DNA from 4 places in the Parafrankia discariae genome. Region 4 is predicted to be linked to each of the others. Evidence: riboswitches for the same ligand, from Rfam matches in the RefSeq annotation. Region 4 holds a riboswitch; each other region holds the start of a gene.
The links. Region 4 has a riboswitch for cyclic di-AMP ahead of B056_RS0103305 (transglycosylase family protein). Riboswitches for the same ligand answer to the same signal wherever they lie in the genome.

Region 1 (7,409 bases), on a different contig from region 4:
CCGGTGTCACCGCGGTCGTCCTGGACAAGACCGGCACCCTGACGAAGGGCGAGCCCGAGGTCACCGGCATCGAGACACTCGGCTTCCCCGAGGAGGACCTGCTGCCGCTGGTCGCTGCGGTCGAGCGGGAGTCCGAGCATCCGCTCGCGGCGGCGGTCGCCCGCCATGCCGACGCGCGCGGCGTGCCCCGACGACCCGCGGAGGCGTTCCGCAACGCGCCGGGGCAGGGTGCGGTGGCCACTGTCGACGGGCATCGGGTCGCGGTCGGCAACGGCCGGCTGATGCGGGCCGAGGGTGTCGCGCTCGGCGACGCCGCCCACCGGCTGGATGCCCTCGCGGCCGAAGGGCGCACGGCCGTGCTGGTGGCGGTCGACGGGCGGATAGCCGGCCTCGTCGGTCTCGCCGACACGCCGCGGCCGACCGCCGCGGCGGCGGTCGCCGCCCTGCACGATGCGGGCGTCGAGGTCGTGATGCTCACGGGCGACAACACGGTTACGGCGCAGCGGATCGCGAAGGAACTCGGCATCGACACGGTGATCGCCGAGGTCCTGCCCGGCGACAAGGCCACCGAGGTCGCCCGGTTGCAGGCGGGCGGCCGGCGGGTGGCGATGGTCGGCGACGGCGTCAACGACGCCCCAGCACTGGCCCAGGCCGACCTCGGCATCGCGATCGGCGCCGGCACCGACGTCGCCATCGAGACCGCGGACGTCGTGCTCATGCGCTCCGACCCGCTCGACGTGCCCGCCGCGCTGCTCATCGGCCGGGCCACCGTCCGCAAGATGCGCCAGAACCTGGCCTGGGCCGTCGGCTACAACACGGTCGCGTTGCCGATCGCCGCCGGCGTCTTCGAGCCCCTCGTCGGGCTCACGCTACGACCCGAGATCGCCGCGCTGACCATGTCCGGGTCCAGCTTCCTGGTCGCAGTGAACGCCCTGCTACTCAAACGGCAGAAGCTGCCGCACACGTTGACAGAGCCGGCCTCGGTTTAGCGCCGCGGCGACGTGACCGCCGACGTCGACACCGCACACCAGGATGTCGACCTGCTCGAACCGGTTCACGAACTCATGGTCCGGCCCGGCACAGGCGGCGACGTTGCCCGGGGTAGGCGAACCGCTTCGGGTGATCGGGGTCGGCGCGGGACGGACTCCGCTCCCCGGTACTGGCTCGGCCGTCGAACTCCGAGTCGAACCAACACTACGGTGCATAGTAGTTGTCTATCGGAGTACCGCCGCACACACGGCCTGTCGTGGCCCTCAGTCGGAACGCCTTCGATACTTACGAGCGGGAAAAGGGGCTGCTGTCCACTCCCCGGGCGGCGCCTCGCATGCCCTCGCGGAGGAACTGCCACGGCGGAAGAAACTAGCTTGCGTAGTAGGATCCGGGCGAGGAAGCGGGAGAGGGTGACGTGACGCGCTGCGAGGCACCGGCACGACACGGGGCGCTCTGGGCCCGGCTCACGCTCGTGTCGGCCGTCTTGCTCGGACTGCTGGTGATGCACGCCGGCCTGGCCGCGCAGGTGCATGCGTCCACCTCGCCACTCTGCGTCGAGGACTCCAGTCATGATGTTCACCAGGGCTGGTCCCACCCGCACCAGCCCGCGGGTGAGGACCACGGCCACCAGGGCATGCTCTGTTCGGCGGTGTTCCGTGACGACCCCGAACCGGTTCCTCACAGCGGCGAACAGTACGACCTGGCAGCCTTACCCACCTCCTCTCATGTTTCCTCCCTCGCCGGGACGTGTGGTGACCCACCGCGGACGCCGCCGCCTCGGCCCGTGACCGATTTGTCTGTCTACTGTGTGTGGCGGCTGTGAGCGGAACGGCGTCGGACCTCAAGCACACCTGTCGGCGTGCTTGACGGCTCCGGTCTCAGTTCCGTTGGCAATCCGACATCGAGGACGACTCGTGCGAAGAAGACACCATTTTGGGCTCGCGGCCGTAGCGCTGGCCCTGACAGCCACGCTTGCGGCGTGCGGGGGCGACGGCACCCCGACAACACCTTCGTCCACGCCCACAGGAAGCGGCAGCGCTGCCAGTGCCAGCGACCACAACGCCGCGGACGTGATGTTCGCCCAGATGATGATCCCGCACCACCAGCAGGCCGTGGAGATGGCGGAGCTGGCACCCGGGCGAGCCGCCAACCCGGCGGTGCTCACGCTAGCCCAGCAGATCGGGGCCGCGCAGGCACCGGAGATCGAGACGATGACCGGCTGGCTTGAGGCCTGGGGCGAACCCACCGCCATGCCCGGCACCGGCGGCCACGGCGGCGGCCACGGCACCGGCGACATGGGAATGATGTCGGCGGACGACATGGCCGCCCTCCAGGGGGCGTCCGGGCCGGACTTCGACCGCAAATTCCTGGAGATGATGATCCAGCATCACGGGGGCGCGATCGAGATGGCGCGCACCGAACAGCGAGACGGGCAGTTCCCCGACGCCGTGGCCCTGGCCGGGACGATCGAGTCCACGCAGACCACAGAGATCGAGACCATGAAGGGCCTGCTCGGTACCGGATAGCCGAACAGGGCCCTGGGGTGCCGGCACGTCGCCGGCACCCCAGGGCAACGTGGATCCCAGATACGGCACTCGGCACGACAAGGGCGAACATCGGGCCACAGCGAAGGACCTGCCGACGAGACAGCCGATCCGGTGCGTGGCATGGGGCCGACGGCCACCAGCTTCGACGATCAGTGTCTCTCGGTGATGGAGAAGTCGGTATCGAGACGCTCCCTCATCCCGAAAACTATGTCTCGTAGTAGAAGGCGAGCTTCGGGAAGGGTCGGCGATGTCCGAATGCAGTGCACTGAGCCGCTGCCGCGCGCCCGCACCGTGCGGGCCGGGGAAGGCTCTTGGTCGTTATCGGAGGTGGTCCGGGTGATCGGTGGCGCCTCAAGAGGGCGCACTTCGCCGTCGGCCAATAGGGATCTTGCTGGAGTGATGGGGGCGTCCCTCGAAGATCTTCCGAGATCATCCGATGGCTAGCTACTATGTCACGTAGTAGGTAGTGTGTGTATCTGTCACAGCATCGGACCGTACGCCGAATCCTGCCCCCGGTCCGGTGACCCCCTCCGACGAGCATCTGGGGCAGGAGCGGGGGAACCACGTTCCTCCGGGCGTCGCCTCCTTCGACGCCCTTGGGGTGAAGCCGAACGCGTACAGGGCGTTCGGCCGGGCTCCCAGCCCGAACCCGACAGCTCACCTCGCAGGCGTAGGGGAAGGATCACCATGGTGCCTGCGCGGAGTGCGCAGCTTGATGGAGAAAGACGTCACCCGGAAGGACGTGGCCGCCATCGGGCGCCGTCCGTCCCCACAGCGCCGAGCCGGGCCAGAGCCCGAGCTCGCGCCGTCGCAGCGGTGACCACCGGCACTGTCGTGGTCTCCGGCATGGCTCTCGCCGGATGTGCCCCGGAGCCCAGTCCGGACAGGGCGTTGGACGACGGCACGAACACCACGTCACTGACACTCGCGACCCAGATCGGGTCCCGGACGGCAGTCGACGGCGCCATCCAGGGCACAGCGGGAGAGGGCGCGTCGGGCACCGTCATCGATGCCACGACGGACATCTCCGCACCGACTCTGTCGCCCAAGATCGACGTGGGCCTGCGTGTGACGAACCCCGACGTGACCGTCAACGCGGACGAACCTGTCAACATCGGCTTCTCGCTGTTCAACGAGGAGACCCGTGCCCCGCTGGCCGACCAGCTCATCAAGGTGCAGGTCAAGCTCCCCACCGGCTGGGCGACCTTTCTGCACCTGACCACCGACGAACGTGGCTTCGCTTCCTACACGGCGCGTGTCCTCACCACCACGAACGTCACGGTGATCTTCGATGGTACGGATGCCCTCCAGTCCGCCCGCTCCGAGAACGAGGCGACCCTGCACGTACGCCCGTCCCCGCCGCCGGTACCTGCGCAGGCCTCCCGCAGCGCTGTGAACGTCGAGACCCCGGCGGTCAACGTCAACATCCCGGCCAACACGCTGGGGGAGAAGGCTGTCTACCTGGCGTCGCTGCAGGCTGGCAAGCCCTACGTCTACGGTGATGAAGGGCCATACAGCTTCGACTGCTCCGGCCTGGTGCAGTACATCTACAAGCAGCTCGGCAAGACCCTTCCCCGGACCACCGACCAGCAGTACGCGGCGACAGCCAGGGTCGCGCAGGGCTCCGAACAGCCAGGCGATCTTATCTTCTTCGGCCAGCCCGGCGCGATCTACCACATGGGGATCTACGCCGACGGTGGGAAGATGTGGGTCGCGCCGAGGACCGGTGACGTGGTGAAGCTCCAGACCATCTGGGCGGACTCCTACCTGGTCGGTCGGGTGACCTGAGCCGGATCCACCGGCCAGTGAGGCCCCGGGCGGTGCTCGTGGCCGCCCGTGCCATGGTTGCCCGTGTCACGGGTCGCAGGTGACCGGGGCGGTGGCTTCGGCGTCGAGGTGTCGGTGGTCGTTGTAGCGGGGGTCGGTGACCGGCGGGCGCAGCGAGACGATCAGACGCAGTGATATCCCAGATCGCTGAGAGCGGGAACTGTCGTCACAACGAGTGGCAGGAGTAGCAGCACGGCGACGATGAGACCCCGGCCGACGACAGCGGGGCGGGACAGGGGCGGATCCGCGGTCAGCAGGCGCAGGACCCGTTGCCGTACGGCGGTGTTCGCCATGCCCAGCACGGGAGCCGGGGGGGCGGCTAGCCTCAGCACGGCTTCGGCGACGACTTGGGGCGCACTGCGCCGGGCCGCGCTGTCGTCCGCGGTGAGTTCGACGAGTCGGCGTAGCTCCTCGTGTCCTGTCCCGAAGAGCGGCACGAGCGGGAACGCCCTGGCCAGGACCGCTGTCGCGGTGAGGATGAGGTGGTGCCTGCCGGCGAGATGGGCGCGCTCGTGGGCGATGACGGCGTCAAGTTCGCTGGGCCGCAGGGCCCGCAACGCCCCTTCGGTGATGACGACGCCGCCGCTGCGGCCCGGCAGGCAGAACGCACTGCGATCAGCATGATCCAGGATGTAGATCGATAGCGCGGGATGGAAACGCCCGAGCAGACGGACGTCGTGCCGGTGACGGACACGCGACCGCCGGCCGGCGACGGCGACGGCGGCGGCGACATGAAGGAGACGGAGCGCTGCGGCGACGCCCACAACGACGCCGGCAGTGCGTGGAATCGTCCACCGGGTGGAGACCGTCAGACTGTGGTCGCCCCACCCACACCACTGGACGAGCAGGACCAGGATGTCCCCGATCGCATGCAGCGGTAGGAACAGCAGCATGGCGGCCAGCGCCGCCACGGACACCACGGAGATCATTGCTGCCAGCCACATGGCGACGGCGAGCCGCGGCGCACGGGAGGACCAGGAAGCGTCGCGGAGGAAACAGGGCAGGCCGCAGGAGACGACGGCCGCGTACACCACGAGAACACCGAAGATCATGATGCGGGTTCCTCGTCGCCGCGACCGCGGCTGGCGGAGTGCCACTGCACGGCTTCGCGCAATGTCTCGTACTCCGTGGCATCCATGGTCTGTACGAAGTGGAGCAGCGCCAGGCCACGGTCGTCCGCCCCGGAGAGCACCGACCTCATCAGCTGGGCGGTGTAAGCGCTTCGGCTCAGCGCGGGCTGGTAGCGGTAGGAACGCCCGGCGCGTTCCCGGGTCAGCCACCCTTTGTGGAACAGCCGGTCCATGACGGTCATCACTGTCGTGTAGGCCAACGGACGCGTCGGCGTGAGTAGTGTCTGGACATCACGGACGGCCACCGGGCCGCGTGCGGACCACACCCGGTCCATGATGTCGGCTTCCAGGTCGCCGAGTTGTTCCACAACTCCCCCTCGTGCGGCGCCTGACAAGCGCCGCGTCCATCTCATCCCACGCCGACGCGAGCGGTCCTGCCTGCCTCGGTCACCGCCATCGGCTGCCTCTGGACATCGCCGCGGCCGGTGATGTACGTCCATCCCCGCAGTCTTGCCCGTCGCAGGACGGACTGGTGCGACCCAACCCGTTCGTCGCTGTTACCTACTACGAATTGTAGTTGTTACGGCTGGTCCCATGGGGTGCATCCACTCTGGCCTGGGTGGACGGTGCTCAGATTTCCCATGTGAACCATCTTGTCTGGTGACCCACTCCCGTGGAGTCCGGGCGTCGAGGGATGTCGATCTGCTACATGGCATAGTAGTTACATCGCATTGGGGGCACGAAGGGACGTATGAGTGGATCGCGCCAGAAGGTACGGCTACCAGGCTCGTGAGGAACCAGCACCGCCGCAGGGGCGCCGTCCGCGAGCGAGGGCCACGGAGCGCCCAGGCGGGATGTCGCCTCGTGTGTCAGCGTCACAGCGCCGCGTAGCGACGCTCGCTCTCCTGACGACCGGCAGCTTGGCCACCGCGTCGACTGGCTTCGCGCTCGCTACCACCGGCGACGCTGCCACCGCGGCATCGCCGACACCCACCATCCGCACGGCTGACGTCCTGAATTCGGGTCCTCGGCCCGCGGTGACGGACAGCGCGGCGGCGGCATTGGCTGCCGCCATCGCTGATCCGTCGCGGAACTTCACTACTGTCGCCATCGCCCCTGATCGGGCCACCGTCGCGCCCAACGGCGAGGTAATGTTCACCGTCCGTGCGGCCAATACCGACGGTTCTCCACTCATCGGGTCCGCCATCCGCATCGTGGCTGTCAACGGACCGAAATGGACCACCACGGCCACGCTCCGCACGGACGCCGCTGGCGAGGCGCGGATATCTACTCGACTGCTGTCCACGACCACCCTCACCGCCGTGTTTGACGGCTCCGGCGCGCTGCGTCCCTCGATCGCCGGAGCAACGACGGTCACAGTCCAGGCCCCACCCCCGGCGGTGAGGTCCGTCCGCACCGGTGGGGGGCAGTCCGGTGCTGTATCCACACCCACCTATAGCGCGGTCCCGTCAAGCGAGATCGGCGCGAAGGCCGTCTACCTTGCGTCCCTGCAGAACGGCAAACCGTACGTCTACGGCGCCGCGGGACCCTACGCCTTCGACTGCTCGGGATACGCCCAGTACGTCTACCGGCAGCTTGGACGGAACCTGCCGCGTACTGCCCAGCAGCAGTTCCAGGCCACGATACGTATACCGAAATCCGGGAAGCAGCCCGGAGACCTCATCTTCTTCGGCAGTCCATCAAACATCACCCACATGGGTATCTATGCTGGAAACGGCTATATGTGGGCCGCGCCAAGGACTGGAAGCAATGTCAAGCTGCAGCTCATCTACAGTTCCACCTACTACGTGGGTAGGGTTCGGTAGCGCGGGCTCCGGGCTGCCGCGATGGAGAAGATCGGGTAGGTCGCGTCGATCTGCGGGATGGCTCGGTGGTCAGGTAGCGGCGGGCAGGAGATCGACGAGCAGCTTCTCGACGCGGATGTGGATCGCGTCGCGAATCGGGCGGACGGCGT
Region 2 (7,409 bases), on a different contig from region 4:
CGTATCCGGCCAGGGTGCTCCGCCCACTGCGCGACGCGCTGCCCGGCGGCGCCTCGGCGGCAACCGTGCCCGTGGTGTGGTCTTCCGTACCGGCGACGGACCCGTCCGCGATGACCCTGGCGGACCCGGAGAGACCACGGCCCGCCGCGCCCGGCGTCGGCGGGACCTCTCCCGAGGCCGCCACGAGCCCAAGCGTGACCAGCGTCAGCGCCACCAGTCCCGCGGCACCGCGGAACCGCCCCCCGGGCCCGGGCGCGGGCCGCCTTCGGTGCCGCCGGCCGCGGACGACGTCCGGCGCCGGACCCGCGGCACCAGGATGATCCATCCCGCGCGATCTGTGGCGCGCCGGCGGAGCGGGACGCGTACGCGGACCCGGTCGGGCATGCCGGTTCGGTCGCGCAAGCAGGCCCGGTCGCGCACGCGAGCCCGGACCGGGCAGCGTGGCCCGGTCACGTTCAGGACGCTCTGAGTGCATTCGGACCCTCTGTGTGATCGGCTTACCGGCCGCTCGCTCACCCGAAGAGACTAGCGATCTGTAGCCGTAGGGGTCCGGCCGGGCCAGGACGAACCCACCGACCAGGCGGCTAAATGGTCAGTCCGAGGTGGTTCCGTCGCTCGGGACGTCCCGGCGATCTCTCAGCGCGGGCTGGCCCCACCGGAGCCGTCCAGGCCCCGCGGCCGCGCGACCCGCCGGCGGAGCAGCTCACCCACCGCCCCGGCCGCCACGGAAACGACGATGACCACCAGCGCGATCCACAGTGCCGCGTCCCGCAGGCCCGGGATCGAGGCGGCTGCGTAGCCCAGCAGGGTCAGGCCGGTCCCCCAGATGACGGCGCCGGTGACCACGGCCACGCCGAACCGGTGCCGCGGCATGGAGACCGCGCCCGCCAGCACCGGGGCGAACGTCCGGGCCCAGGGGACGAACCTGGCCGCGACCAGGGTCACGGCGCCGAACCGGCGGTAGAACTCCTCGGTTCGACCGAGGGCCCGCGCGTGCCGGCGTTCCAGGTAGGGCCGGCCCAGATAGCTACCGGTGGCATAGCCCACCACGGCGCCGGCGCTGGCCACCACCGCCACACCGACCGCGACCACGACGATCGACACGTCCGCGGCTGGATCCGCGGCGACCAGGCCGGCGGCGAACAGGATGGTGTCCCCTGGAAGCCAGAAGCCGACCAGGATCCCGCTCTCCGCAAATATCACCGCGAAGAGGATGACGTAGAGGGTCATCCCGGAGAGGCTCTCGATGTCCACTCGGCCAGTCTGCCGGGCCGAGCGGGCGGGGTGGAGACATCCAGCCGCCTTTCGGCGATGTCGCGTGGAACCACACCCGTCCGAGGCGCGCGACGACATACCCTTCGGCCTACACCTGCCGTCGGCACGCGTCGGGCGCGACCGGACTCATGGGGCTCCAGGGATCCGGTGGCGGGTTCGGCGGCGCGGCCGGCGCCAAGGCCCGCGGGCGGTGTCGTGCCGCCAGCCGGCCGCGGCGCCCCTACACCTTTCGAGGAGTTCCACCGATGCCCATCGCCAGCCCAGACGTCTACGCCGAGATGCTCAGCCGGGCGAAGTCGAACGCCTACGCCTACCCCGCCATCAACGTGACCTCGTCGCAGACCCTCAATGCCGCGCTCCGGGGTTTCGCGGAAGCCGGCAGCGACGGAATCGTCCAGGTGTCGACCGGCGGCGCGGAGTTCCTCTCCGGAACGACCATCAAGAACATGGTGCTGGGCGCGGAAGCACTCGCCGAATACGCGCACCACGTCGCCAAGGCCTACCCGGTGAACATCGCGCTGCACACGGATCACTGCCCCGCCGACAAGCTGGACACCTACATCCGACCGCTGATCGCGATTTCGAGGGACCGGGTGGCGCAGGGCCGCGACCCGCTTTTCCAGTCCCACATGTGGGACGGCTCGGCGGTGGAGCTCGAGGAGAATCTCAAGATTGCCGACGAGCTGCTCGCCGACTGTCGCGCGGCGCGCATCGTGCTGGAAGTCGAAATCGGTGTCGTCGGCGGTGAGGAGGACGGCGTCGTCGGTGCCATCGACGAGAAGCTCTACACCACCCCCGGTGACATGTTCCGCACCGCCGAGGTTCTCGGCACCGGAGAAAAGGGCAGCTACATGCTGGCCGCGACCTTCGGCAACGTGCACGGCGTGTACAAGCCGGGGAACGTGAAGCTCCGGCCCTCGATCCTGCGCGAGGGTCAGCAGCACGTGGCCGAGAAGCTCGGCCTGCCCGCCGACGCGAAGCCGTTCAACCTGGTCTTCCACGGCGGCAGCGGGTCGGACCTCGCCGAGATCCGCGAAACACTCGACTACGGCGTCATCAAGATGAACGTGGACACCGACACCCAGTACGCGTTCACCCGGCCGATCGTCGACCACATGCTCCGCAACTACGACGGTGTCCTCAAGGTGGACGGTGAGGTCGGGAACAAGAAGGCCTACGACCCGCGCACCTACGGCAAGGCCGCCGAAACCGCCATGGCCGCCCGGGTCGCCCAGGCCTGTGACGACCTGCGGTCCGCCGGCCGGTCGATCGGGGTCTGACCCGCTCCGCCCGGTTCGAGGCCCGGCGGTCACCTGATCGGCTCTTCTCCCTCCCGGGGACATCTGTCCCCGGGAGTACTCCCATGTCGTGACTCCCCCGGCCGCCGCGCGCCCGAATGAGATTCCTCCAGGACAGGACGAGATCGCTCCGGGACAAGCAGTACCCGCCGGGCCACACACCGCCGGTCGGGCGGGCCGGCCGTCCCGGCGGGCCGAACCACCCGGGACGGCCGGCGCCCTTCGGACCTCCGACACCACCAGGAACGCGGAGCGACCAGAGGGACACGAGAAGCTATCTGCGACGCAGAGTGCCCAAACAAGCACCTGACGCCGACATGAGGACGGGGTGTGCTTCCTCCCCTCTTCATCCGAGGCGGAACCGCACCCGTCGAGGTGAGGCGTCGCCCGCCCGGCGAGGCCTCCTGAAGATCGTGCGGGCGGTCGGCGCCGTCTCGGCGGCCATATCCGTCCCGGACACCACGAAGCCCACGGTCCCCCCGAGCCTCTCACCGGTGACGGATCAGGTGGCACCTGCTGAGACCACACGTACGGACCCAGCGGCTCTCACCTCTGACACGGCACCCATGTGGGCTCCGACGTGTCTTAACGCGCCGCTCCGCGCACCGATCCGCCCAGGGGCGCGCGCCGGCCCGGATTCCCACCCGAAGAGGGCTACTTCGGGGCACGCGCAGAGGCACCAGACAGCCCACGCGATCGTCCGATCACGGGTGAGAGACACGCACGGACCCGGCTCAAACAAGATCAACCTCGGGGGCGAACGGGACGTACCGACCCGACCCCGCGGGACACCGCGACCCGACAACCGGTCACAGAAGCATCCCTACAAGTTAACTCATAGTTACGGTTAGGTTTCTCACACATCACGGCATCCGAGTCGGGATCGGCACGAGGATATGAATTTTCTAGCCGCTTGATGGCACCCTGGCCGGACGCGGGTAGCCTTCCCGCATATTCGGCTCGATTGCCGACAGCACACCCAACGGTAACGATCTTTCACCAGTGTGATTTGTCGGCACGAACCACCCTCCGCGACACGGTCACCAAGTTAATGAGCGCGCGTGCGCGCGCGCTACCAGCACCGTGATCAAACCTCAAGCAGCCAACGGACGGTGTGCTCTTTTTCACCTGAGGCATTCAGTGCTTGTCGTTCGGCCCGACGGCGTGGTTATGGTCTTCGCCGTGCCCGGAGACAGGCCGGGCACCCGACGGGTGGCACGCCGAATCCCTGCCCCCATCCGTTGGAAACAGAAACCCGATGGCAGGAGCGGGGGAACCAATACCCGGTCGCCGATTCTGGGGACCTTGGGGTGAAGCCGCTAACGCCGACGACACGAGGAGGAAAATTGTCCTCCGTTGCCGAAGGCACAGGATTTCCGGAGTTCCTGACTTGGCGGCCGGGCTTTTCCCTGCCCGAACCCGACAGCTCACCTCGCAGGCGTGGGGAAGGAAAACTCACGCATGTCCGACGCACGTACCAGTGGCCGACAACGCCGCAGCAGTACCCGCAGCCGGGCCCGCACTCTCGTCTCCGTCCCCGTCATCGCCGCGGCGGTCGGCGGTACACTCGCCCTGAGCCAACCGGCCAACGCCGCCACGACCTGGGAAGGTCTGCGGCAATGCGAGTCCGGCGGGAACTACACGACGAACACCGGTAACGGCTACTATGGCGCTTACCAGTTCTCGTCAGGCACCTGGCGCAGCCTCGGCTACTCGGGGCTGCCACACACGGCTCCGCCCGCCGTGCAGGACGCAGCGGCACTGCAACTCGCACTCCGTTCCGGGTTCGGCCAGTGGCCGGTCTGCGGGAGCGGAATGGGCTCCGACCAGCTCCTACCCGGGGCGTCGTCATCAGGCGCCGGCATCCAGGCGTCCAGGGCGGCCGAGCGCACCTCGCTGGTCGCCCAGCCCGTCGCCGCGGGCATCCCGGGCCTTACCCGGGCGTACACCGCGTCCATGGTCAATCAGGTCAGCGCCGAGGTCCGCGCCTGGCAGACCAAGATGAACTCCCTCGGCTACCCCCTCACGGCCGACGGCAGCTACGGACCACTGTCCGCGGCCGCGGCGCGTGACTTCCAGGCCGCACGCGGCCTCCTGGTGGACGGCGTCCTGGGTCCACAGACCTGGGCAGCCACCTTCGGCTGACCGACGCCGACCGGCGCACTCGGTCACCAGCCGGGCCGGCTGACGGCTACCGCCGCACGCGGCGACCGCTCCCCCCGCTGGCTGAACCGAACCACCGCACCCTCCTGACGGCGCCGCCCCGCGCCGCCGTCCGGTCACGGTGGCCTCCACGCCCCGGTCGAGCCCCCTTCGCAGGGCGTCCTTCCCCCGGATGAGGCATCCCACCCGCGCCCGTCGCGGTGAGCCATCCCCTCCATGGACTCAGGCCCTCGAACCGACGCCCGCGAATCATCCGTTCTCCACCTTCGCCCGGCCGGTGTCCGCGGCGATCCCACTCGCGGCTGACCACGTGCTGTCGCATCCGCGAGACCCCCACCAGCACGAGGTCGACATCCCGCCGCGACGGGTCCCCTCCGCGGAGGTTTCCGTCACCCGGTTCGTCGGCAGCGAAGAGCCGCCGTGCCAGGACCGCAGGACCCGCCCGCCCGGCGCGGACCCCGCCGGGCGGGCGGGGCGGTGCGTGGATCGCCCCAACGATCCGCGCGGCACGCGACCCACCGCCGACCCGGCCACGTCGAGCCCGCCGCACGATCTCCTCCGGCCCCGGCCGGAGGAGGAGCCGTCCACGCCGGTGATCCCGGCGGGCGGGCGTGTCCCCGCACAGAGCGGGACACGCCCGCCACGGACGGCCAGCCCGACCCGTCGCCCGCGCAGGACCTCCCTCCGCCGCGCCCCGTGCCCCCGGGCCACAACCCCTCAGCCGCCACTCGGCCATCAATCTCTAACTGGTTACCTTAAATACACAGAATGTAATTCTCTATAGAAAAACTACAAAAAAACTACTAACGTACTTTTGCGGAGCCGGCGGGACCCGACGGCACGCGGCCCGACCCACCCCGGCGGACGGCCGTCCCCGGCCTGGCGGTAGCGTTGTCCGACTCAGTGCTTCTCGTCACGATCGGCTACGTCACTCGGCAAACAGCCCATTCGGGTAGCTCCGATGTGGTCCTTTCGCATCCCCCACCGGCCGCCCGAATTTGCGCCGTCTAGCTAGATCTCGCTACAGTTCCGCCCACTCGCCTCCCCGGGCGAGGTCATGCGGACGGACGCCGAGTCCTGCCCCCGTCCTCATGGCCGGAACGAGCACGGACAACATCGGGCAGGAGCGGGGGACCCACCATCCGGACGCCCCCGGCGTCCTAGGGGTTAAGCCGGCGAGACATCCGGCCGGGAGCACCGATCCGCGAGGACGGGCTCCGGGCCAGCGGCGCCGGCCGGGCAACTTCCAGCCCGAACCCGACAGCTCACCCCGTAGGCGACGGGAAGGATTCTGATGCGATCGCATGATCGTGTTCCCGCCCGTTCCAATGGCCGTGGCGGAAGGCACCGAGCGACCCAGGGACCGTCCACCGCGACTCGGGTCCTGCGCACCACCGGCGCCGTCACGGCGCTGGTCGGCACCGGGCTCGCGGTGACCGCGGCTCCCGCGGGAGCGGCGACCGCCGACGACTTCGCGAAGCTCCGCAAGTGCGAGTCGGGCGGCAACTACGCCATCAACACCGGCAACGGCTTCTACGGTGCCTACCAGTTCGACCAGCGCACCTGGACGGGCCTGGGCTACCCCGGCCGACCCGACCAGGCTCCGCCCGCGATGCAGGACGAGGCCGCGTACAAGCTGTACGACAGCCGCGGCTGGTCACCCTGGCCCGGCTGCACCGGCAAGCTCGGCCTCACCCGGAACGGCCCCGCGCCGGAGTCGTCCGGTGCCGGCGGCGACGTGATCGCCCAGGCCCTGACACCGGCCGAGCCGCCCATGACCCTCGAGCGCGCCCGTTCGGAGGTCGCCGGCCGGTTCGGCGGCGAGGCACTGAACGTCGGTATGAGCGACGACGTGCGCGCGGACGCCTTCGTCTGGCAGGCGGAGATGCGCGACCGCAGGTTCGTCCTGACCGTCGACGGCAAGTTCGGCCCGGAATCGCAGGGGATCGCCGCGCTCTACTCGTACCTCACCCGGGTGAGCGACGGTCAGCCGGGCGTGGTCGGCCAGAACCTGTGGAGCGCCACGGTCAGTGGCTGACAGCGGCCGCCGACGTCGGCGGCCCCGACGGGCGCTGCGGCAACTGCCAACGCCGGTGACTGACGCCGCCGGCGACTGACAACACCGACAGCTGTCGCGCGCCCTGAGACGGCCGCCAGCGTCCTCGCTCCGTCGACACCGCCCCAGCGCGGCTGACAGCGCCGTCAGCCGGCTGGCGGCACGGCCGACGGCGCCCGCGCCCCCGCATCCGCACCTCGCGCCCAGCGGCTGACAGCGCCGTCAGCGGCTGGCGGCCGGGCCGGGCGCCGGGCACGGCATGGCCATACCCGGCGCAGCCTCCTGACACCGCCGTCGCCACCCGCCGAGACCGCGGATGGCGCCGGGCCAGCGGCGGCCGGGCGTCCCCCGTAGGCCGGGCCCCGGATCCTCATGACCGTCTGGCAGGTCGGGCTATGCCTCGTTGGCACGAGGTTGCCCGAGGGCGCCGTGGTCCTGAACTGGTCCCGATCTCGCCTCCATGCCCGCGTCCTGGTCCGCCCGACCCTCGATTGCCAGCAAGCAGAAATCCGACGAACAACAGATCGACTACGGACGAAATCCGCCGACACAGAAGAAGTCGGATCGGTGCCGACGCGGCGCCGGTCGGATGCCGGTCGCGGGGGCGGTGCGGGGGC
Region 3 (7,409 bases), on a different contig from region 4:
TGGTGCGCAACGCCGCGGCGAGCGCCGCGTACATCGCCCGCTCGGCCGTCACGTCGAAGCGGCCGGCGGGCACCCACAGCAGGTTCTGCCCGCACAGCCCCAGCGCCGCGGCGAGACTCTCCAGCGCCGGGAGCAGGCCGTCCCGCTCCAGGACGGCGGGATGCCCCGGCCGGACGATGTCCGCGAGCTCGCCGTGCGCCGCGCGCAACCCTGCGCCGATCTCCGCCAGGGCCCGCGCGGTGGCCGGCTCGGACACCGTCCGGGCGACGTCCCCCGCCGCCGCGGCGAGCTCGGCCAGGCGCCGGCGGACGCCGTCGTCCAGCTCCCGCCCGACGAGCGCCCACTCGCGGGCCTGGACGCGCGCGGCCCGCCGGCGCGTCTCGCCCAGGCGGACGAGCTGCGCGCGCAGGCGGCTCTGCGCCCGCGCCTGCTCCAGCACCGTGGCCGCCGCCACCACCGCCGCCGCCACCTGCGGCCGGTGGCGGCGCAGGACGGGATCGACGCTCAGGACCGCGACCGGGCCCGGGACGCTCCCCGGGGCGCCGGCCACCGGCCGCACCGGGACGTACCAGCGCCGCCCCGGGCCCGACCGGTCCTCCCGCCTCCCCCGGTCCTCCCGTTCCCCCCGGTGGTCCTCCGGGGGGAGCTCCACCACCCGGCCGTGCAGATCCACGAACACCTCCGTGTCCGGCTGTCGGTAGTAGACCTCGAGGGTCGGGTCGCGCAGCACGGTCCGCAGCGCCGCCCGCACCGAGGCCGGCGTCGGTGACCCGATCTCCCGCCCGAGCCGGTCGGCGGTCGTCGCCAGCAGCAGCCGGCGGTGGGCGCCGACGGCGAGCAGCACGACGGGGGCGACGATCGAGGCGGCCCCCTGCAGCGCGACCGCGTCCTCGATGCGGCCCAGCTCCGGCTCGGCCATCAGGCCCGGGTAGGTCACCGCGGCGACCAGCGCCACGAAGCCCGCCGAGAGCAGCACCGGGCCGGCGACCATCCGCTCCAGGCCGCGCGCCGCCCGGATCCGGACGACCGCCAGCAGCACGAACGCGGCCGGGACCAGCACGTAGAGCACCAGCAGGACGTCCAGCACCGCCTCGAAACGGCCCCGGCCGACCAGCAGCGGCGCGGGCCACAGCACGCCGTCGGTGAACCCGTTCCAGGACGGCCGGGAGATGACGACCGTCAGCGCCTGCCCGCCCAGCAGGATCACCGCCGTGGCCGTGACCCACCACCGGTCGGCCCGGCCGCGCAGGGTGTTCCCCGGGTAGAGCAGCAGCCCCCAGGCGTAGACCATCCAGTAGGCGGACTGACCGAGGACGGCGATCAGCGGCAGCGGCCCGGTGTCCCAGCTCATCAGCCAGGTGAGCGGACAGCACAGGCCGCCGAGGGCCAGCAGCGCCCCGCACCGCCACGACGCCGGGTCACCGCACAGCAGCAGGCCGGCCACGACCAGTGCCACCGCCACGCCGACGTTCGGGACGGCGGCGAGGGGGTGGTCCGCCCAGTACGGCCAGCCGGCGGCAACGGCCGCCGCGGCCACGAGCAGCGTCGTGGCCGTCGTCGAGGCGGCGAGCCGCGCCGTCGCGGAACGCCCGGAGCCGACCGGCATCCGTCAGGTCTACCCGAGTGATCGCGCGGTTCCTACCGGATGTCCCCCGGAACTGGCGCGGGTTATCCCGGTGTGTGACAGGGCCGTCCGGGGAGCGTGAGAAGATCCGGTGTGCGTGTTGCGATCGCCGAGGACAGTGGGCTCATCCGGGAGGCGCTCAGCGTCCTGCTGGCGACGATCGGGGTGGAGGTCACCGCCTCCGTGCCGACCGGGACGGAACTGCTCGCCGTCGTGCGGGACGCCCCGCCCGACGTCGCGATCGTCGACATGCGGATGCCCCCCACCAGGACGAACGAGGGGCTGCTGACCGCCCGTGCGCTGCGGCGGGCGCATCCGTCGATGGGCGTGCTGGTGGTCACCGCGCACGACGACGACCCGTTCGCCGCCGACCTGTTCGCCGGCGGCGCCGCCGGTATCGGCTACATGCGCAAGGACAACATCACCAACCGGCAGGCCCTGAAGGACACCCTCGAGCGGCTCTGCGAGGGGCAGCCGGTCATCGACTCGCACATCGCCGCGCGGCTGCTCGCCGGCTACCCGCAGTCGCAGCGCCTGAGCGGGCTGTCGGAGCGTGAGCGTCGCATCCTCGAACTGATGGCCCAGGGCCTGTCGAACAGTGGGATCGCCCAGCGGGTGCACCTGAGCCCGAAGACGGTCGAATCCCACATCGCGAGCATCTTCGCCAAGCTGGAGCTGCGCCCGGAGCCCACCGAGAACCGCCGGGTGCTCGCCGTGCTGGCCTGGGCGGACGCCGCGCGCCACGGCTGAGCCGGCCCCGGCCGGGCGACGTGGCGGCTCCGCCGCGCCGCCCGGCCGGCGGCGTGATGGTGGGCGGATTCGGTCGGCTCGGCGGGCTCGACCGCTTACACTCAGATGATCTTACCGTCGTCGTGCGAGGTGCCATGAGCGGGTCGGACGCCCTGAATCGCGTCATCACGTTCTGCGGGAAGTGCAGCTGCGGCTGCCCGGAGCTCTACATCGACCATGACGCCGCGGCCGACCGCCGGGTCGTCCTCACCGACGACTTCGGCCAGCGGATCCAGATGAGCATCGAACAGCTGGAAGTCATCGTCGACGAGGCCCGGGCGGGCCGCATCAGCTCCCTGGTGGCCGCCGAGCTCGCCGCTGGGGGGTGACCCACCGCCACCCGGTGGCCGCGGGCCTGGTTCCGCTGGCCGGTCCGCTGGCCCTCGCCGCCGGCGTGGCCTCCATCCTCGTCGCGGTGATCCACCTGTGGCGGATGCGGGCCCTGTTCCGTCGCCCGGTGGCGGCGGGCGGGCCGCATACGCACGCGTCCGCAGTGGACGGCTGGATCGAGGGCGGGCACGTGCTGGTCGCGGCGGGGATGGCGGTCATGTTCACCGGCCCCGGCCGGCTCGTCGGCTCCTGGCCGTTCCTCGCCCTGTACCTGGCGCTGACGGTGGCCCTGCTGGTCGGGCTCGTCGCCCACCCCCGGTGCAGCGCGCCGGGCATGTGGTCCTGCTGTGCGCTTCTCGTCGTCGAGGCGGCCGCGATGGCGTGCATGTCCGGGGCGGCCAGTGTCGCCGGGTGGCCGCTGCGCACCGACGGGGCGATCGGCGTCTGGTGCGTCGTCGTCTTCGGCGGGGCGGCCCTGGTGGCGCTGGCCGGCCTGCCGGCGCGCCGGTTCGCCGCGCCGCCGGCCCGCCCGCCCGTGCGTGAGCTGGCGGCCCGACTGATCGGGATCTTCCCGGAGCCGGTCGTCCCGCGTGGCTCCCGACTCGTCATGTCGGGGGGAATGATCCTGATGCTCCTCGCCCGTACCTGATCTCCCGCTCCCGTACCCCCCGGGGTGACCTGCTCCGAAACCGCGCATTCCGCTCACGGAGCAGGCGGCGGGCCCGAAGTGCGCCTACGGTCGGCCGGTCGGCAGATATCCGGCCGGCAGACACGAGGCCCAAAGAGGGGGCGGTCGCCATGCGTCGAGTCGTGTTCATCTCCGTGCTTGCCGCCGCGGTCATGTTGGGCGGGGTGGCGTCGTCGCTGTCCGCGTCCGCCGCGCCGACCACGGTGCCATCGTCCCCACCCGCCACATCGGGGGCCGCGGTGAGCTCGGCCGGTTCGGGGGGCTCGGCCGGTTCGGGGGGCTCGGCCGGCGCGGCCGGTTCGCTGAGCCTGGCGGAGGCCGCGAGCCTGGTCCGCGGCCGTGGCTACATACCGATCACCACCGACGGTTACGAGCCCACCCACAATCTCAGCGTGATCGTCGGCCGGCTCGCCACCTCGGTGGACGGCCATCCGCAGCAGGCGTTCCTCTTCCACCGCGGCCGGTTCGTCGGGACGGACGCCGTCGCCGGCGCGGGCGTGCGGTGGGTGTGGTCGACCAGCGAGGTGGTGGCGCTGCAGTACGACCTGTACCGTCCGGCGGACCCGATGTGCTGCCCGAGCGCGGGCGCGGCGACCGTACGGTTCCGGTGGAACGGCTCGGCGGTCGTGCCGCTCGACCCGATCCCGACCAGCCAGTGGTCCGCCGCCGAGAGCCGCCGCTGACCACCGACGCCGGGTCCCGGGGCTGAACCCGGGACCCGGCCGCGGTGGTCACACCGCCGATCCGGCGGGTTCACACGCCCGCCGGATCGGCGCACCCGCCGATCCGGCGGAGCCACCGATCCGCGGATCAGTGGCCCTCGGCCGCCTCGACCAGCTCGGTGAGCACCCCGCCGAGGCCCTTCGGGTGCATGAACGCGATCCGGCTGCCGGACGTCCCGTGCACCGGGGTCTTGTTGACCAGGTCGAACCCGGTGACGGTGAGCGCCGCCAGCGCCGCGTCGATGTCCGCCACCCCGTAGGCGATGTGGTGGATGCCGGGGCCCTTCTTCGTCAGGAACTTGCCGACCGGGCTGTCCGGGCGCACCGGTTCCAGTAGCTGGACGTAGGAACCGCCCGTGTCGCCGTCGTGCACCAGCAGCATCGCCTCGCGCACGCCCTGCGCCTCGTTCGTCTCCTGATGCGCGACCTTCAGGCCGAACGCCGCCTCATACCGGGGGATGGCCTCCTCCAGCGAGGCGACGGCGATTCCGACATGGTCGATCCTGGTCAGCACAAAAATCGCTCCTGCGTCGTGGACGGTCGGCCCTGGTCGCGTCCTGCCTGGTGGGCCAACCTCCGAGCCTGCCCGGAACCGGCCCGGCGGTCCACCGAAGCGCCGGGCCGGTCCGGTCGGGCGTGTCGGCCACGCCCGGCGCGGATCAGCCGAACAGCTTGTCGTGGGTCAGCGGGCCCACGACGCCGTCCGGGACGAGACCGTTCTTCTTCTGGAAGTCGACGACCATGTGGTTGGTCTGCGGACCGAACCGGCCGTCGATGGTGATCGGGTAGCCGATGTCGGCGAGCCGCTTCTGCACCAGCGCCACGTCCCAGCGGACGCCGGCGACCCCGAGCCGCATGTAGCCCGAGCTGGCGGTCGCCGGTGCCGGCGCGCTCGCCGCGGCCGGCGCGACGGTCGAGATCGTCCGGGCGGCGCCGCCGCTCACCGCGGCGGCCGCCGCGGCGCCACGGGACAGGTACTTCACGTGCATGCCGTTCTTGTAGGCGCTCCAGGCGCCGATGCCCTGGCTGGCGCACACCTGCCGCGCGGCCCAGGCGTTCACGTTCGGGTCGTAGAGGTCGCGGCTGCCGACCCAGCTCGCGTGCGCGCGCATGTTGATCTGCCAGAGGCCGCGGGAGTCCTCACCCACCGTCGCGTGGGCCGTCGTGTTGCCGCCCGACTCGGCCAGCGCGACCGCGACCCAGGTGCTCAGCGGAATCCCGCGGCAGGAGGGCAGGCCCGCGTTCTGCGCCGCCTGCGCGATGGTGACGTCGGAGACGGTGGCCGCGCTCGCCGGTCCCGCGGTGAACATCAGGCCCGCTGACGCGCCGATGACGCTCGCCGCGGTGACCACGGCGGCGCGCCCACGCCCGCGCCGCCGTGCGGAGGTGTTCGGACGGCTGGACAGGCGGTGCTTTCCATGCGACATCTAAGAATCTCGTTTCTGCTTTGAAGAACAGAGCTTCTGAATGTCCGGATGGGGAATTGATCCGTATACGGATCAAAAAGTTACGGCAACGATTCGCCCGGCGAGGGAAGCATGGTTCAGTGCGCCGGCGTTCTGTCGGCGTAAAAGTATTCCGGACCTGGGTGGGTCTAGATTTCCTGCGTCAACCCCGGGATGCGGGCACTGTGCGGCCACGGCGGCTGCCCGAGGGACGGGTGAAAGGCCCGCCTGGATGATCCAGACATGCGTGCGTACACGACGGTGATCCTTCCCGTACGCCTGCGAGGTTAGCTGTCGGGTTCGGGCCGGGAAGCCCGGTCGGGCGCGCCAGCGTGTTCACGGCGCGTTCGACTTCACCCCGAGGACGGCCGCCGGTGCGTGGGTGGCCGTCCGGAGGAACGTGGTTCCCCCGCTTCTGCCCTGTTGATCGCTAGGAGGGGACGACGGGCCTAGGGCAGAACTCGGCGTACGGCCCGTCGCTTGCTGCGAGCCAGGACACCGTAACGAACTACTAAGGGTAGTCGCAAGTACTAATTTTCCTGTTCTGACGGCGCACCCTTGTCACGATGCGCACACAGATTCGAGATTGAGACACTCCGTTCAGTAACCGGCGACGCTGCGGAGCGGGTCTCCGTCCGGACGTCGTCGCACCCGGCGCGGACGGCGACCGGCACGGCGGGGAGTGGCACGGCGGGGAGTGGCGCGGTGGGGGCGGTGGGGGAGTGGGAGGAGCGGGTCCGGGCACGCCTCGGCCCGGGCGTCTGCGTGGGCGCCCGGGCCGAGGATGTGCCTGTGTGTCTGCTGTGCTGGTGCGGGCCGGTGGGCGGTGCCGCCGACCGGTGCCACCGGCCGGTCGGTCAGACCCAGCCGGGCATCGGGTAGGCCGACATGAGGTCCCTGACCTCGCCCGAGATCCGCTCGATGGTCGCCTCGTCCGCGTCACCGGCGGCCTTGACGGCCTCGTCGATCCAGGCGGCGAGGGCGGGCATCTGCTCCGGGCGCAGCCCGCGGGTCGTGATCGCGGCGGTTCCCAGGCGCACCCCGGACGGGTCGAACGGCTTGCGCGGGTCGAAGGGAACCGTGTTGTAGTTCAGCTCGATACCGGCCCGGTCGAGCGCCTTCGCGGCCGGCTTTCCGGCGACTCCGCGGCTCGTCAGGTCAATGAGAATGAGATGGTTGTCGGTGCCGCCGGTGATGAGGTCGAAGCCGCGCCCGGAAAGCGCCTCGGCGAGCGCCTTCGCATTCGCGACGACCCGGTGCGCGTACTCCCGGAAATCCGGTGTCGCGGCCTCCCGAAGAGCGACCGCGACGGCGGCGGTGGTGTGGTTGTGCGGGCCGCCCTGGAGGCCGGGGAAAACAGCCTTGTCCAGCGCCGCGGCGTGCGTGCCGTCCGACATGATCATGGCGCCGCGCGGGCCGCGCAGCGTCTTGTGCGTGGTGGTCGTGATGACGGGAGCGTGCCCGACCGGCGACGGGTGGGCGCCACCGGCGATCAGCCCGGCGATGTGGGAGATGTCCGCGACGAGCACGGCGTCGATCTCGCGGGCGATCGCCGCGAACCCGGGGAAGTCGATGGTGCGGGGGATCGCCGTCCCACCGCAGAAGATCACCTTCGGTCGGTGTTCGAGGGCGAGGTCGCGGACCTCGTCCAGGTCGACCCGCCCGGTGTCCTGGCGGACCCCGTAGCGGACCCCGCGGAACCAGCGGCCGGTCGCCGACACCGTCCAGCCGTGGGTAAGGTGGCCGCCCGAGGGCAGGCCCATGCCCATCACCGGGTCGCCGGGCTGCAGGAAGGCCAGGTAGACCGCGAG
Region 4 (7,409 bases):
CGACATTGTTCCTGACCGCCCGCGACACCACCGAGGACAAGGTGCACGGGCTGACGCTCGGCGGCGACGACTACGTCACGAAGCCGTTCGTGGTCAGTGAGCTGGTCGCCCGGGTCCGGGCGATCCTGCGCCGGGCCGGGCAGGCCGACGGCGCGCCGGAGACGCTGCGCTTCGCCGATCTCGAGCTCGACCCGCGGACCCGCGAGGTGCGCCGGGCCGGGCGCCTGGTGGAGCTGACCGTCACCGAGTACCGGCTGCTGCACTACCTGCTGGTCAACGCCCGCAAGGTGCTGACCCGGGCGCAGCTGCTCGACCATGTCTGGGGGCACGACTTCGGCGGCGACGCCGGGGTCCTGGAGACCTACGTCAGCTACCTGCGCCGCAAGATCGACGACGTCCCGCCGGCACTGATCCACACGGTGCGCGGGGTCGGCTACGTGCTGCGCCTGCCGCGGTGAGACCGCCGGCTCCGCCCGGGCGCCCCCCGCCCCGGGGTTTCCCGCGTCGCCGGCCCGTGTCCTCGCGCGTGTCCTCACGCGTGGTCTCGTTGCGGGCGCGGCTGCTGTTGGCCCTGGTCGGCCTGCTGGCGATCGGCCTGGTGCTGGGAGCGTTCGGCACCAGGAACGCCGTCGGGTCCTACCTGCTCGGCCGGCTGGACCGGCAGGTGCGCGACGCCCACCCGGTGATGGAACAGACGCTGCTCGCCGGCGACTCGGACCACGCGCTGTACCACCACGACGCCGACGACCGGGCGCCACGGTTCGGCACCGCCTTCCTCGTCGGCACCTACGGGGCGCTGTACGACGGCGCCGGGCGGCGGGTGGCCGAGACCAGCCCGGGGCCGAACGGCCCCGCGGCGCCGACCCGGCGCCCAGCCGTCACCCCGAGCCTGCTCGCCGCCGCCCCGGTGCGGCCCGACCTGGCGACCGCCCCGCTGTGGACGGTTCCCGCCGAAGGCGGCGGGGACCGGTTCAGGGTGCTCGCCGAGCGCTTCGGCGACGGAGACGTGCTGGTCGTCGCGGTGCCCTTCGCCGAGATGGAGGCCACCCTCGACAACGTCACCAGGATCGAGATCGTCGCGAGCGCGACGATGCTGGCGGTGCTGGCCGTGCTGGCCTACGTCATCATCCGCCTCGGCCTGCGCCCGCTGGCCCGGATCGAGCACACCGCGGGCATGATCGCGGACGGCGATCTGACGCGACGGGTCACCGACACGGACCGCCGCACCGAGGTCGGACGGCTCGGGCTGGCCTTCAACACGATGCTCACCGAGATCGAGGCTTCGTTCCGGGCCCGAGAGGCCTCCGAGCGCCGCCTGCGGCGCTTCGTCGGGGACGCCAGCCATGAACTGCGCACGCCGCTGACGTCGATCCGCGGCTACGCCGAGATGTTCCGCCGGGGAGCGGCGAGCCGGCCCGAGGACCTGGCGATGGTCCTGCGGCGCATCGAGGAGGAGTCGGCCCGGATGAGCGAGCTGGTCGACGACCTGCTGCTGCTCGCCCGCCTCGACCAGCAGCCCGACCTCGGGCGCGGGCCCGTCGATCTGGCCGCCGTGCTCCGGGACCTCGCCGCCGACGCCCGTGCCGTCAGCCCGGGACGGACGATCGAGGTCGACGTCCCGCCGATCCTGGAGGTGGCAGGGGACGAGGGGCGCCTGCGCCAGGCCGTCGGGAACCTCGTCCGCAACGCGCTCGTCCACACCCCGCCCGAGGCCGCGATCTCCCTCACCGCCGGCCGGGACGACACCGACGCCGACGCCATGACCACAACCGACGCCGCGGTCGCGGCCACCGCCGAGACCGTCGTCGTCTCGGTGATCGACCACGGGCCCGGTGTCCCCGCCGACGCCGTCGACCACGTCTTCGAGCGGTTCTACCGGGCCGACGCCGGCCGCTCCCGTGACGCCGGCGGGACGGGGCTGGGCCTGTCCATCGTCGAGGCCGTCGCCGCCGCGCACGGCGGCCGGGTGGAGCACCGGCCGACACCGGGCGGCGGCGCCACGTTCCGGCTGATCCTGCCCCGCTCCGATTCCGCTCCCTCTTCGTCATGAGCCGGCTCGGCTCCGTTCACCCCGATCCGCCAGGCTGATCCCGGCCCGCCCGGCCGGCCGGGCGGGCCATTGGGATCTCTCGGAGCTCGTGGAGGACGCGTGGTCACCTCGGCGGTCGTCGTCACCGGAGCCGCGTCCGGGATCGGGCGGGCGTGCGTGGAGCTGTTCGCCGCGCGGGGGTTCGGCGTGATCGCGGTGGACGTCGACGAGGCGGGCCTGGCGGAGCTGCCCCGGGATCGGGCGGGGGCGCGGATCGTCCCGATGGTCGGGGACGTCTCGGTCGAGGAGACCGGGGCCGCCATGGCGGAGCTGGCGCTCGTGAGCTTCGGGCGGCTGGACGCGGCGGTGCTCAACGCCGGGATCGGCGCGACGCTGCCGTGGGAGGCCCCGGGCGCGATCGACCGGCTGGACCGGATTCTCGCCGTCAACGTGCGGGGTGTCGCGATCGGGATCCGCTCGGTGGTTCCCGTCCTCCGGGCCGGCGGCGGTGGCTCGATCGTCGTGACCGCCTCCAGCGGCGGGCTACAGGGGGAACCGGGGAACTGGGCGTACAACGCGTCCAAGGCGGCTGTGATCAACATGGTGCGGGCCGCGGCGCTCGACCACGCCGCCCAGAACATCCGGGTGAACGCCGTCGCCCCCGGCCTGACCGAGACGGCGCTGACCGCGCGCCACCGGGCCGATCCGGCGTCCGCCGCGGCGGTGAGCCGGCGGATTCCGCTGGGGCGCTGGGGGCGGCCGGGTGAGCTGGCCTCGGCCGTCTGGTTCCTGGCCGGCACCGAGTCGTCCTACATCACCGGGACGGCGCTGGTCGCCGACGGGGGCCTGACCGCGCACCACGGAGTCGTGCCGCTGCCGGTTCCCGAAGCCCTGCCGCCGGTTCCCGCGGTTCCGTCGTCGGCGCCCGAGGTCGAGGTTCCCCGGCCGGCTTCCGTGGCGCCCCAGCCGGATCCGGAGATCTGACCCAGGACGGACGAGATCGCCACTTGCCCGGATCGGGGGCCTGTCGACTGGTCCGGGTGGTTCTCGGACCGCCGCCGGGACCGATTTCAACTTGCTGCTCGCGCAACTTCTTCCCGGGCGGTGAGCCGAATTCCCGCACCGAGGTGAGTGCGTCGTCCACGCTACGCGACATCGTGCTCGGTCCCGGTGGCGGGGCGGTCACGGTAATTGGCTGCCCAGTAAGAAGGAACGCGCCTGCGCGCGTGATACGCCGCCCACGGAGGATCTTCAATGGTCCACCGGGTTGTGTGGCGCTCGTCACAGACCCTTGGCAATTGTTGGTCCGTTGTGTGTAACGTCTGCGCCGTGCTTTCGTTCAGGAAAGCGCGCACCGGGCGTCACGCCGAATCCTGCCCCGCCCGGTGAACAACAAACATCAGGGCGGGAGCGGGGGAACCAACCTTCGGGCGTCGATCACCGGCGTCCTCGGGGTGAAGCCGCACAGTGCGGCCGGGTAAATCCCAGCCCGAACCCGACAGCTAACTTCGCAGGCGTGGGGAGGGGCATCACTTTGTCCGTTATGGCTTCGCGTGCTCGTAAAACCAGTCGTTCCATCCGCCGCGGCCGCGCGCTGCTGGTAGCTCCGCTGCTCGCCGCCACGATCGGCGGCGGAATCGCGATGTCACAGCCCGCCAGTGCCGCGGGTCGTCCGGACGCACACCGTTTCCTGAGCGCGGTTGTGCCCTGCGAGTCCGGCGGTAACCCCCACGCGGTCAACTCGATCGGCGCGGGCGGCCTGTTCCAGTTCCTGCCGGGCACCTGGCACGGTGTCGGTGGGCAGGGCCTCCCGCAGAACGCGAGCGTGGCCGAGCAGTGGAAGCGCGCGCACATCCTGTACGCGCAGCAGGGAACCAGCCCGTGGTACTCCTCGAAGAGCTGCTGGGGCCACAAGATCTGACCCGGCCCCCAGGGCTCTGACGCGGCCCGTCGAACGGGGCGGCCAGGTGACGGACCAACCTGGCTGATTCCTGGCTGATCCCTGGCCGAGCGCAGAAGATGGTCCGCGGAACGCGATCGGCGGCCCGGGTGTCAGCACTGACACCCGGGCCGCCGGCGTCTCACCGTTAAATGATCGCGCCCTTGGCCCACAGAAATGAATCAGCACGGAGCATTTGATCGTGATGGCGCCTTCCGGGGGAGGTCTTCGCCACTGACCGGGCGGCCGGCCAGGTGGCTGCCGTACGCTGAGCAGTCGTCCGCTGGCGCACTGGCGGCCGAGTCGGCGGCGGCCGGAGAGGTGGGGCTGTCAATGGCCGAGCCGACCAGTCGGCGCAGGCTCGCCGTCCTGGCGGTCTGCTGCATGAGCCTGCTGATCGTGGGCCTCGACAACACCATCGTGAACGTGGCCCTGCCGGCGCTGCGTCGAGATCTCGGGGCCTCACCGGCCGGCCTGCAATGGACGATCGACAGCTACACCCTCGTGCTGGCCAGCCTGCTCATGCTCGGCGGTTCGACCGGTGACCGGCTCGGCCGCCGCCGGATCTTCCAGACCGGGCTGGTCCTGTTCACCGCCGGATCGCTGCTGTGCAGCCTCGCCCCCGGGCTCGGCTGGCTGGTGGCCTTCCGAATGCTGCAGGCCGTCGGCGGCTCGATGCTGAATCCGGTGGCGATGTCCATCATCACCAACACGTTCACCGATCCCCGGGAGCGGGCCCGCGCCATCGGTGTCTGGGGGGCGGTGATCGGGATCAGCATGGCGCTCGGCCCGGTGCTCGGCGGCATCCTCGTCGAGACGGTGAGCTGGCGGGCGATCTTCCTGATCAACATCCCGGTCGGGCTCGTCGCGCTGGTACTCACCCGCCGGTTCGTCCCGGAGTCCCGCGCGCCGAGCCCGCGCCGCCTGGACCCCGTCGGGCAGCTCCTGGTGATCGCCGTTCTCGCCACCCTCACCTACTCGATCATCGAGGCGCCCGAGGCCGGCTGGACGTCCGCCGGCACGCTCGTCCTGCTCGCGGTGGCGATGGCCGCGGCGGCGCTGCTGGTCGGCTACGAGTCGCGGCGCACCGAGCCGCTGTTGGACGTCCGTTTCTTCCGCAGCGTGCCCTTCTCCGGCGCGACGGCGATCGCGGTGTGCGCGTTCGGCGCCCTCGCCGGCTTCCTCTTCCTCAACACGATCTACCTGCAGGATGTCCGCGGGTACTCGGCGTTGCACGCCGGCCTGCTGACCCTGCCGATGGCACTGGCCACCCTGGTGGCCGCACCGCTGTCCGGACGGGCGGTGGGCCGGTTCGGCCCGCGGCCGTCGCTGCTCGCCGCGGGTGTCGCCCTGACCGCCGGCAGCGCGGCGATGACGGACCTGTCCGCGCGGACCTCCGTCGCCGCCCTGGTGGTCGCCTACCTCCTGTTCGGGGTGGGCTTCGGCCTGGTGAACGCGCCGATCACCAACACGGCCGTCTCCGGGATGCCGCTCGCGCAGGCCGGGGTCGCGGCGGCGGTCGCCTCGACGAGCCGCCAGATCGGCCAGTCGCTGGGCGTGGCCGTGATCGGCTCCGTCGCGGCCGTGACCGCGACGGCCGGGGCCGTCGGGGCCGTCGCCGGCGGCTCGGTGGCCGGGATCGATCCCACCAGCCCGGCGGCCTGGTGGGCGGTGGTCGCGGCCTGCGGCACCGTCCTGGCCCTGGGCTTCGCGACGACGGGCACCTGGGCCAGGCGCACCGCCGACCAGACCAGAGCCCGGCTCATGGCCACCCCCGCCCCCGAACAGGCCGCCGTCCCGCGGGCCGGCGCCCAGCCCGATCCGGCGGGGCGGTAGGCCGGACGGGTCGGCGGGCCAGCCGGGGCGGCGGGTCGTGCGGGGCGGCGGGTCAGCCGGTGTTGCGCAGGCCGGCGGCTATGCCGTTGATGGTCAGCAGGAGGCCGCGGCGCAGCTGGGGGTCGGCGGTGTCGCCGGCCGCCCGGGTGCGGGCCAGCAGGGAGACCTGCAGCGCGTGCAGCGGGGCCAGGTAGGCGTCCCGGACGAGCAGGGTGTGGCGCAGCACCGGCGCCGTCTCGAGCAGGCCGGCCTGCCCGGTGACGGCCAGCACCTCCCGCACCGTCCGCTCGTGCTCGTCCCGGATGACGTCGAACAGCCCGGCCGTGACCGGGTCGACCAGCGCCGAGACGTAGCGCTGGGCGATCGCCAGGTCCGACTTCGCCAGGGTCATCTGGACGTTGCCGAGGAACGTCCGGAAGAAGTGCCAGGAGCGGTACATCTCGGCCAGCTCCCCGCCCGCGCCGGCCTCGCGGGCCGCCGCCAGCCCGGAGCCGACCCCGAACCAGCCGGGCAGGATGATCCGGGCCTGGGTCCAGCCGAACACCCAGGGGATGGCCCGCAGGTCCGCCAGCCCCCCGGAGCCGCCGGGGCGCCGCGCCGGGCGGGAGCCGATGTTGAGGTTGCCGAGTTCCTCCACCGGCGTGGCCGCCAGGAAGAACGGGACCAGGGCCGGGTCGGCGACGAGCGAGCGGTAGGCGCCCTGGGCCGCGTCCGCGACCGCGGTCATGGTCTCGTTCCAGCCGGCGATCGCCTGTCCGGGGAGCCGGGAGGTGCGGTGCAGGATGGACGCCTCCACCACCGCCGACAGGGTGATCTCCAGGTTCTGCCGGGCCAGCTGCGGCAGGGTGTACTTGTCCGAGATCACCTCGCCCTGCTCGGTGACCTTGATCGGCCCGTCCAGGGTGCCGAACGGCTGGGCGAGGATCGCCTCGCCGGAGGGGCCGCCGCCGCGGCCGACCGATCCGCCGCGGCCGTGGAAGAGCCGCAGCACGACCCCGTGCGCGCGGGCGGTGTCCCGCAGCTCGCGCTGGGCCTTGTGGATCTCCCACTGGGACGCGGTGATGCCGGCGTCCTTGGACGAGTCCGAGTAGCCGAGCATGACCTCCTGCACGTCGCCGCGGGCCGCGACGAGCGCCCGGTAGGACGGGTCGGTGAGCAGCCGGTCGAGCAGCGTCCCCGCGGCGCGCAGCTCGGCCACGGTCTCGAACAGCGGCACGAACCCGATCCGCGCCCACGCGACCACCGGCACCGCCGTCCCCGCTGGTACCGCCGTCCCCGCCGGCACCGTGGGCCCGTCCCGTTCCGGGCCGCCTCCCGGGCCGCCGGACGTCCCCGGTGGCCGGCCGAGGCCGACCAGGCCGGCCTCGCGGGCGAGCACGGCGACGGCCAGGATGTCGTCGGCGTCGCGGGTCATCGAGACGATGTAGCTCTCGATGACGCCGTCGCCGTACTGGTCCAGCGCGTGGCGCACCGTGGTGAGCAGTTCGAGGGTGCGCGCCACCCGCTCGGGCAGCCGCGGCGGGACGGCGCCGAGCAGCGGCCGGCGCCCCGCCAGCTCGGCCGACAGCAGCGCGAGCCGGGCCGGCCGGTCCAGGTCGCGGTAGG

Region 1: it holds a riboswitch for cyclic di-AMP, as region 4 does, so the genes downstream of both, B056_RS0126855 (C40 family peptidase) here and B056_RS0103305 (transglycosylase family protein) in region 4, are expected to answer to the same signal.
Region 2: it holds a riboswitch for cyclic di-AMP, as region 4 does, so the genes downstream of both, B056_RS0133415 (transglycosylase family protein) here and B056_RS0103305 (transglycosylase family protein) in region 4, are expected to answer to the same signal.
Region 3: it holds a riboswitch for cyclic di-AMP, as region 4 does, so the genes downstream of both, B056_RS0115985 (peptidoglycan-binding protein) here and B056_RS0103305 (transglycosylase family protein) in region 4, are expected to answer to the same signal.

The regions. Positions count from the first base shown of each region.
Region 1 is NZ_KB891248.1:21,939-29,347, forward strand. It holds gene B056_RS0126845 (heavy metal translocating P-type ATPase) at 1-989, shown strand, start outside; gene B056_RS0126850 (DUF305 domain-containing protein) at 1,905-2,516, shown strand; cyclic di-AMP (ydaO/yuaA leader) riboswitch at 3,025-3,222, shown strand; gene B056_RS0126855 (C40 family peptidase) at 3,354-4,325, shown strand; gene B056_RS0126860 (M56 family metallopeptidase) at 4,487-5,416, opposite strand; gene B056_RS0126865 (BlaI/MecI/CopY family transcriptional regulator) at 5,413-5,802, opposite strand; gene B056_RS0126870 (C40 family peptidase) at 6,472-7,260, shown strand; partial or broken gene B056_RS38135 (heat-shock protein HtpX) at 7,330-7,409, opposite strand, start outside.
Region 2 is NZ_KB891285.1:46,676-54,084, reverse strand. It holds gene B056_RS0133435 (CAP domain-containing protein) at 1-184, opposite strand, end outside; gene B056_RS0133425 (DedA family protein) at 637-1,254, opposite strand; gene fbaA (class II fructose-bisphosphate aldolase) at 1,521-2,555, shown strand; cyclic di-AMP (ydaO/yuaA leader) riboswitch at 3,810-4,029, shown strand; gene B056_RS0133415 (transglycosylase family protein) at 4,035-4,718, shown strand; gene B056_RS0133410 (transglycosylase family protein) at 6,031-6,774, shown strand.
Region 3 is NZ_KB891216.1:20,876-28,284, reverse strand. It holds gene B056_RS0116015 (hypothetical protein) at 1-1,606, opposite strand, end outside; gene B056_RS0116010 (response regulator transcription factor) at 1,718-2,374, shown strand; gene B056_RS0116005 (hypothetical protein) at 2,509-2,742, shown strand; gene B056_RS0116000 (DUF5134 domain-containing protein) at 2,757-3,392, shown strand; gene B056_RS0115995 (LppP/LprE family lipoprotein) at 3,542-4,114, shown strand; gene mce (methylmalonyl-CoA epimerase) at 4,242-4,667, opposite strand; gene B056_RS0115985 (peptidoglycan-binding protein) at 4,813-5,580, opposite strand; cyclic di-AMP (ydaO/yuaA leader) riboswitch at 5,861-6,028, opposite strand; gene B056_RS0115980 (serine hydroxymethyltransferase) at 6,456-7,409, opposite strand, start outside.
Region 4 is NZ_KB891103.1:283,289-290,697, reverse strand. It holds gene B056_RS0103320 (response regulator transcription factor) at 1-458, shown strand, start outside; gene B056_RS0103315 (sensor histidine kinase) at 527-2,050, shown strand; gene B056_RS0103310 (SDR family NAD(P)-dependent oxidoreductase) at 2,150-3,013, shown strand; cyclic di-AMP (ydaO/yuaA leader) riboswitch at 3,384-3,561, shown strand; gene B056_RS0103305 (transglycosylase family protein) at 3,573-3,950, shown strand; gene B056_RS0103300 (MFS transporter) at 4,302-5,804, shown strand; gene ppc (phosphoenolpyruvate carboxylase) at 5,857-7,409, opposite strand, start outside.